2 regions of the Sinorhizobium sp. CB7 genome follow, and region 2 is predicted to be linked to the other one. Evidence: predicted binding sites of a transcription regulator. Region 2 holds the regulator's gene; the other holds the start of a gene.
What was found. The regulator PhoB, encoded in region 2, activates phosphate uptake and scavenging genes when phosphate is short. The targets are predictions, from matches to a motif close to TGTCATNNANCTGTCAT.
Positions count from the first base shown of each region.

Region 1: AAE029_RS26575 (PhoX family phosphatase) is a predicted target of PhoB. The motif match lies at 2,217-2,233, and genes of this name have one in related genera.

Region 1 covers NZ_JAULLL010000016.1:106,450-110,650, forward strand. The annotation lists gene AAE029_RS26560 (NUDIX domain-containing protein) at 1-163, shown strand, start outside; gene AAE029_RS26565 (glutathione S-transferase family protein) at 274-1,263, opposite strand; gene AAE029_RS26570 (GNAT family N-acetyltransferase) at 1,564-2,085, shown strand; gene AAE029_RS26575 (PhoX family phosphatase) at 2,304-4,201, shown strand, end outside.
Region 2 covers NZ_JAULLL010000007.1:286,281-290,481, reverse strand. The annotation lists gene AAE029_RS15690 (aspartate aminotransferase family protein) at 1-222, opposite strand, end outside; gene AAE029_RS15685 (GcrA family cell cycle regulator) at 646-1,176, shown strand; gene phoB (phosphate regulon transcriptional regulator PhoB) at 1,306-1,989, opposite strand; gene phoU (phosphate signaling complex protein PhoU) at 2,022-2,735, opposite strand; gene pstB (phosphate ABC transporter ATP-binding protein PstB) at 2,777-3,592, opposite strand; gene pstA (phosphate ABC transporter permease PstA) at 3,607-4,201, opposite strand, start outside.

The DNA.
Region 1 (4,201 bases), on a different contig from region 2:
CTATCGGGCGAGCGTCGATCAGACCAAGCCGCGCCCTCCCGATCGTGAAATCGTCGAATGTGGCTTCTTCGAACTCGACGAATTGCCTGTCGGCACGACGACGTCCACATTGCGACGGCTGGCGGAATTGCGTGGGGACCAGCCTCCGTCTGCCTACTGGTGAGGCGTCTTAAAGCCTGTCGCATGAAGGTAGGCTCACGCGACAGGCTTTAGCTTGTTGTTTTCATGCATGTCTTTGCCGCAAAACCGCTGAACACTTTTGCGCGACATGCATCAGACCGCAGTGGCCATGCGTTCCCTGCCATGCGGCCGATCGAAGTTCAATTCGGGCCCAACCGGCACGATGCCGGTGGGATTGATGGTGCGATGGCTGCGATAGTAGTGGTTCTTGATGTGATGCAGGTTCACCGTCTCCCTGACGCCTGATGTCTGGTAGAGATCGCGCAGGTAGGCTGAGAGGTTCGCATATTCCTCGATCCGGCGAATATTGCACTTGAAGTGGCCGACATAAACGGCGTCGAAACGCGCGAGCGTGGTGAACAGACGCCAATCCGCTTCGGTCTGCCGGTCGCCGAAAAGATAGCGTCCGCGGCCGAGCCGTTCATCGAGAATATCCAGTGTTTCAAAGAGCTTGCGGACATTGACTTCGTAGGCTTCCTGCGTGGTCGCAAAACCAGCCTTGTAAACGCCGTTGTTGACGGTGTTGTAGACAACGTCATTCAGGGCGTCGATCTCGGCGCGAAGGTCTCGAGGGTAGTAATCCGCGGTCGATCCCGTCAGCTTGTCAAAGGCGCTGTTGAACATGCGGATAATTTCGGAAGATTCGTTATTGACGATCGTGCCTGTCTTCTTATCCCAGAGCACCGGCACAGTGACGCGACCCGAATAGTTCGGTTCCGCCTTCATGTAGATCTGCCAGAGCGCTTTCGAGCCGAAGAGATGATCGCCGGTCGCGCCGTCGCGCACGTGGAATTCCCAGCCGTTTTCGAGCATTAGCGGGTCAACGACGGATACCGAGATCAGGCTCTCCAGCTTTTTCAGCTTGCGAAAGATCAGGGTGCGATGAGCCCAGGGACAAGCGTAGGAGACGTAAAGATGGTAGCGGTCGGCTTCTGCCTGGAAACCACCGGTGCCGCTCGGTCCGGGTGCGCCGTCGACCGTTACCCAGTTGCGAAATTGCGAGGCCGCACGCTTGAAATGGCCGTTGGTTTCCTTGGTGTCGTACCAGACGTCATGCCAGACGCCGTTTACCAGCATGCCCATGGGTTTCATCCTTCCGTTTCAGCTTGCGGAGGAAGATACGGCACTTTGGCGGGTTTTCGAGACGCCAAAAGATGAACAATGCGTCACGGCATTTTGCTGCTGTGCTATTTTTTGGATTGGACGGAACGGATTTTTCCTGCTATCGGCCATTTCGTAACTTAGCGCGACACCTCTGTGGGCGTCGCTTCAGGAACCCGATTGATGAGCGCATACACAAGCCTGCGACGACGTTGATGATCCCGAACGCTCCGAGAGCGTTTTCGAGAGCCATCCTTTCTGTCTGCACGGTTTTGTTGTTTCATGCTCATGTTCAAGCACGATCTGGTCTACCTTACTGAGGATGCGTCGCACGACGCTGCCATCGAACACATCAACGAAGAAGCGTTCGGCCCCGGGCGGTTCGTCCGCGCTGCGGCACGCATCCGCGAGCAGGGACCGCATGACCGTTCGCTGTCCTTCATCTGCGCGGATAATGGTGAGGCGATCGCCTCGGTACGGATGACGCCGGTGCTTGCCGGATCGGTGAGGGGGCATCTGCTAGGACCACTTGCCGTGCGGCCCTCGCACAAGAACCAGGGAATCGGGCGCGAGCTTGTCCGCATCGCCGTAGAGGCTGCCCGGCGCAAGGGATCGGAGGCCGTGATCCTCGTCGGCGATCCTCCCTATTACGGACCTCTCGGTTTCGAGAAGGTCGCCTACAATGCGCTGATTTTTCCCGGCCCGGTCGATCCTGCCCGCGTGCTTGTCGTGCCGATTGCCGACGGCGTTCACGAGCATTTGAGCGGTGTTATTCGCTGGAGAGAAACGGCTCTTCCGTCCTGAAGCGATACGCGTCCATCGGGCGCGCCAAGGACGCTTTATCCCTTGGAATTGACTAACAATTCTTTGTCCAATGGGCACATATCGGCTGTGCCGGCGGATCGGAATTCGTGGCGTCCAGACTGTCACACCATTTTCATATATCTGTTATGCGGCCCCCATAAGGTTTAAAAACACTCTAAAGACGGAGTGTGGCAGTCAACACTATGGGGGTAGTTCAAATGACTGAACATCTTTCTCAAAAGGATATTTTTCCGACAAGCCAGCTCGAGGAAGCCGATGGTGAGGGACGTAACCTCACCGATAATCCTACGATGGGCGAAATTATCAGCAGACGCTTTTCCCGTCGTGGATTCCTCCAGGGATCGCTGGCGGTTTCCGCCATTGCCGCAACCGTAAGCCCTCTGGCACTGATCACCGCTGAGAAGGCGCGTGCCGCCGGTACGTCGGCCTTCTCGTTCAAGGAAGTCGAGGCCGGCGTCGATGCCGATCATCACGTTGCCGAAGGCTATAATGCCGACATATTGCTGCGCTGGGGCGATGCCTTGTTCCCCGATTCACCGGCATTCGATCCAAAGAACCAGACGGCCGAGGCGCAGCGCCGTCAGTTCGGCTACAATAACGACTATGTCGGCTATATCCCGCTCGAAGGCTCGTCCGAGCACGGTCTGCTCGTCGTCAATCACGAATATACCAATCCGCATCTGATGTTCCCGGGTATCGTCACGATCACCGACGGGAAGATCAAGCAGGCGCCGCTCAGCAAGGAGCAGGTGGATATCGAAATGGCCGCCCATGGCGGCACCATCGTCGAAATCCGCAAGGTCGACGGCAAGTGGCAGGTGGTGCCGGACAGTCGGTACAATCGCCGCATCACGGCAATGACGGAAATGCAGCTTACGGGACCGGCTGCCGGCAATGCGCGGCTGCAGACATCAGCCGATGCGAGCGGCACCAAGGTCATTGGCACCCTCAACAATTGTGCCGGCGGCGTGACCCCATGGGGCACTTACATCATGGCGGAGGAGAACTTCCATGGCTACTTCTCCGGCGAATTGCCGGCAGACCACAAGGAAGCCGCCAACTACAAGCGTTACGGCGTTCCGGAAGGCTCCTATGAGTGGGCGAACTTCTACGATCGTTTCGACGTCGCCAAGGAGCCGAACGAACCCAATCGCTTCGGATGGATCGTTGAAGTCGACGCTTTCGATCCGACGTCCACGCCGAAGAAGCGCACCGCTCTTGGCCGCACCAAACATGAAGGTGCAGCATCGATCGTCTCCAAGAACGGAAATGTCGTCTTTTACCTCGGCGACGACGAGCGCTTCGACTATGTCTATAAGTTCGTGACATCCGGCACCTACAACGCGAACGATCGAGCAGCCAACATCGACCTGCTCGACAGTGGAACCCTCTATGTTGCCAAGTTTGCCGAAGACGGTACGCTGCAATGGCTTCCGCTGACCTTCGGTCAAGGTCCGCTGACGGCCGAAAATGGCTTCTCCAGCCAGGCCGACGTCCTCATCGAGACGCGTCGTGCCGCCGACCTGCTCGGAGCCACGAAGATGGATCGGCCGGAAGACGTCGAGCCGAACCCGGTCAACGGTAAGGTCTACGTCATGCTGACCAATAACAGCAATCGCAAGCCCGAGCAGGTCGATGCCGCCAATCCGCGCGCCAAGAATGCGTTCGGCCACATCATCGAGATCAGCGAGGAGGGCGGCGAGTTCGCGGCCACGACAGGCAAATGGGAAGTGCTGCTGAAGTGCGGCGATCCGTCCGTTGCCGAGGTTGGTGCATCCTTCTCGACCGAAACGACCAAGAACGGCTGGTTCGGCATGCCGGATAACTGTTCCATCGATTCGGCTGGCCGTCTGTGGGTGGCGACCGACGGCAACAACAATAAGGCAACCGGCCGTACGGATGGTCTTTGGGCGATTGATACCGAAGGCGATGCGCGCGCGACGTCGAAGCTGTTCTATCGCGTACCGGTGGGCGCTGAGCTCTGTGGTCCGCTGATCATCCCCGGCGATGAAACGGCGTTCGTTGCCGTGCAGCATCCGGGCGATGGCGGCGATGACTGGAGCGGTCACGGACGCCCGTCTTACTACGAGGACCT
Region 2 (4,201 bases):
CGGGACCTCATAGAGGTTGGAGAGGTGCCAGACCTTGTCGGCCTGCGCCTTGAGGGCTTCAACAAGATGCGGATGCCCGTGTCCAAGAGAAGTGACTGCGACACCGCCCCCAAAATCGAGATAGCGCTCGCCGTTCTCGGTGATCAGCCACACTCCCTCCCCTCGCTCGAACCGCAACGGAGCACGAGAATAGGTATCATAGAGCGGCGCGGCTTGAGCCATGGCGCATATCTCCTCGATCAGAGCTATATGGAGCGACCGGATTCACTATTCGACGCAGATCCGGAAAATCAAAATGCCGCCTTTCGGCGGCGTTGGCACTATTCCCTTTTCGCACTGCGATGTCAACAAAACAGAGAGCTGCGCAGTTGCGGTACGGAGCCGTCTCACTTCATCACGTGTTCAACAACTTATATTGCAGAAATGACACGTCAGGACAGCAAGTTGGGGAAAACTCCGAAATCGATTCATCGAGATTCTGGCGACTCTTGTCACGGAGTCAGCCTCACACTAGGTTAAAGTTCAATTACTAGACTGCATGCGGCGGAACTAGTCACCAAAATTTCAGGCGTTTTTTGCTTCGGAGGCGTCCGGGGCAAGGGTGAGGGATTCTGCCATCACCAACGCGACAGGCGGAGACAGGGCATGAACTGGACAGACGAGCGGGTGGAAAAACTCAAGAAACTGTGGTCGGAGGGACTAAGCGCCAGCCAGATCGCGGCGCAACTCGGCGGCGTAAGCCGAAACGCCGTCATTGGCAAGGTGCATCGCCTGAGCCTGCCTGGCCGCGCCAAAGCGGGTGGCACCACATCGGCGACCCGGGCACCGAAGCGCAATACATCCGCTCCCCGCGCGCCGAACTACGCCTCTCGCCTCACCACGCGAACGATCACCAGAGCCGCCGGCGCGACGCTCCTCAAGGAAGAGATCGAGTTCGATGCCGTCGAGGAAATCGAATTCCGGCCGGCCGCCAACGTGGTCGTGCCGATCTCGCGCCGCCTTGGACTCACGGAGCTCACCGAACGCACCTGCAAATGGCCGGTCGGCGATCCGCTGAAGGAAGATTTTCACTTCTGCGGCTGCGAATCCCCCGATTCCTCGCCCTATTGCGGCTATCACCAGCGCCTGGCCTATCAGCCTATCGCTGAGCGCCGCCGGACGCCGCGGATCAACTAGTCGACTAAGCCTTGCACCAGCGCATGATCCCGAGGTTATGCGCGGTTTGCACTCCTGCTTTGTCCCACAAAAAAGCCAAAACGGGCCGCTAGGGCCCGTTTTCAGCATCTGGAGTAGGTTTTAGTCGGCTCAGGCTTCCATCGAATAGCCGGCGCCGCGAACGGTGCGGATTACATCCTGCATGTTCGAAAAATTGAGTGCCTTGCGCAAGCGGCCGACATGCACGTCCACGGTGCGTTCATCAACATAGATATCATGCCCCCAGACGCCGTCGAGAAGCTGCGAGCGGGAGAAGACGCGGCCGGGGGACGACATCAGGAATTCGAGAAGGCGGAACTCGGTGGGACCGAGGCGCACCTCCCGGCTCTTGCGATGTACGCGATGGGTTTCACGGTCAAGTTCGATATCGCCGCATTTGAGCACACTGGACAGCACCTCCGGCCGGGCCCGGCGAAGCATCGCCTTCACCCGCGCCATCAGCTCCGGCGTGGAAAACGGCTTGACGACGTAGTCGTCCGCGCCGGTGGAAAGGCCGCGCACCCGTTCGCTTTCCTCGCCGCGGGCCGTCAGCATGATGATCGGCAGACGTTCCGTCTCGGGCCGCATGCGCAGGCGGCGGCACAGTTCGATGCCGGATACGCCGGGAAGCATCCAATCGAGGATGAGGAGGTCGGGAATGCGCTCCTGAAGGCGAATTTCCGCCTCATCGCCCCTGAGGATGGTGTCGACCTCGAAGCCTTCGGCCTCGAGGTTATATCGCAACAGCACACTCAGGGCTTCTTCGTCTTCTACGACAGCAACTTTCGGGATCATATGGTCGCGTCTCCTTCACAGGCCCGGAACGATTATTCCGTAACCGCACCGACGGTGTTCGCGGTGTCGTCCTTGGGACGCTCGCCCTCCGGCTGCGCGCCGGTCGCCATGTAGTAGATCGTCTCGGCGATATTGGTCGCATGGTCGCCGATGCGCTCAATGTTCTTGGCGCAGAACAGGAGATGCGTGCACGAGGTGATGTTGCGCGGATCCTCCATCATATAAGTGAGGAGCTCGCGAAACAGGGACGTGTACATCGCATCGATTTCCTCGTCGCGCTCGCGGATCGACTTGGCCTTGTCGGCGGAACGCGTCGTATAGACATCGAGCACTTCCTTGAGCTGCCCGAGCGCCAGCTCGGAGAGGTGCTCCAGGCCACGGGCAAGCCGGCGCGGAACGCCGGTGCCCTGAACCGCGATGACGCGCTTTGCCGTGTTCTTGCCGAGATCTCCGACACGCTCCAGATCGGCGGCGATACGGATCGAACCCATGATCTCGCGAAGGTCGGTCGCCACTGGCTGACGACGGGCGATCGTTACGATCGCCTTATCACCGATTTCGCGCTCCGCGTGATCGAGTATGACATCGTCGGAGATGACCTTCTGGGCGAGCGCCGCATCGCCATGGACCAGCGCACGCACCGAATCGCTGACCATCTGTTCTGCCAATCCCCCCATTTCCGAGATGCGGCGGGAAAGGAACTTCAGATCGTCATCGTAGGCAGAAAGTATGTGAGTCGATACCATTATGGTGTCCTCGAATTTGAACGATTTTGGCGCTTCGCGGGTTAGCCGAAGCGGCCCATGATGTAGTCCTGGGTGCGCGAGTCGTCAGGATTGGTGAACATCTTGTCGGTGTCGTTCTCCTCGACCAGATTGCCAAGATGGAACATCGCCGTACGCTGGGAGACACGTGCCGCCTGTTGCATCGAGTGAGTCACGATGACAATGGTGAAGTTCTCCCGCAGTTCGTGGATGAGCTCTTCCACCTTGGCGGTTGCGATCGGATCGAGAGCCGAGCAAGGCTCGTCCATCAGAATCACTTCCGGGCTGACCGCAACCGCGCGCGCGATGCAGAGGCGCTGCTGCTGACCGCCGGAAAGACCGGTACCCGCTTCGTGGAGGCGATCTTTCACCTCGTTCCAAAGGCCGGCCCTTTGCAGGCTCGTTTCAACGACCTGGTCCATGTCGGCCTTCGACTTGGTCAGGCCATGGATGCGCGGACCGTAGGAAACGTTCTCATAGATCGACTTCGGGAACGGGTTCGGCTTCTGGAAAACCATGCCGACACGCGCACGAAGCTCGACCACGTCGATCGCCGGATCATAGATATCCTCGCTGTCCAGCGTGATCTTGCCGGTGACCCGGCAATTTTCGATCGTATCGTTCATCCGGTTCAGCGTGCGCAGGAAGGTCGACTTCCCGCAACCGGACGGGCCGATCAGAGCCGTTACCGTATTTTCGCGAATGTTGAGGTTGACGTCGAAAAGTGCGCGCTTTTCGCCATAGTAAACCGATACGTCTTGGCCGATCATCTTGTAGGGAGTGGCACTCATCTTCTGATCCAGGGTTTTTTCCACTGCAGCTTCTGACAACATGTTCATATGATCTACTCCTTTTACCAGCGACGCTCGAAGCGACGCCGCAAGAGAATGGCTCCGATATTCATGGCAATGAGGAACAGGAGCAAGACGATGATCGCCCCCGAAGTCCGCTCAACGAAGGCGCGCTCCGCCTCGTTCGCCCACATGTAGATCTGCACCGGAAGCGCGGTGGAAGGCTCAAGCGGTGTCGCCGGATAGTTGGCGACGAAGGCGACCATGCCGATCAGCAGAAGCGGCGCCGTCTCACCAAGGGCGTGGGCGAGGCCGATAATCGTGCCGGTCAGAATGCCGGGCATTGCGAGCGGCAGGACATGATGGAACACCATCTGCATCTTGGAGGCGCCGAGCCCGAGCGCCGCGCTGCGGATCGATGGCGGCACCGCGCGCAAGGCGGCACGGGTCGCGATGATGATCGTCGGCAGCGTCATGAGGGTCAGCACGAGGCCGCCGACAAGAGCGGCCGAACGCGGCAGACCAGCGAAGTTGATGAACACCGCGAGACCGAGAAGGCCGTAAACGATCGAGGGTACGGCCGCGAGGTTGTTGATATTGACCTCGATCAGATCGGTCAGCTTGTTCTTCGGCGCGAATTCCTCGAGATAGATCGAG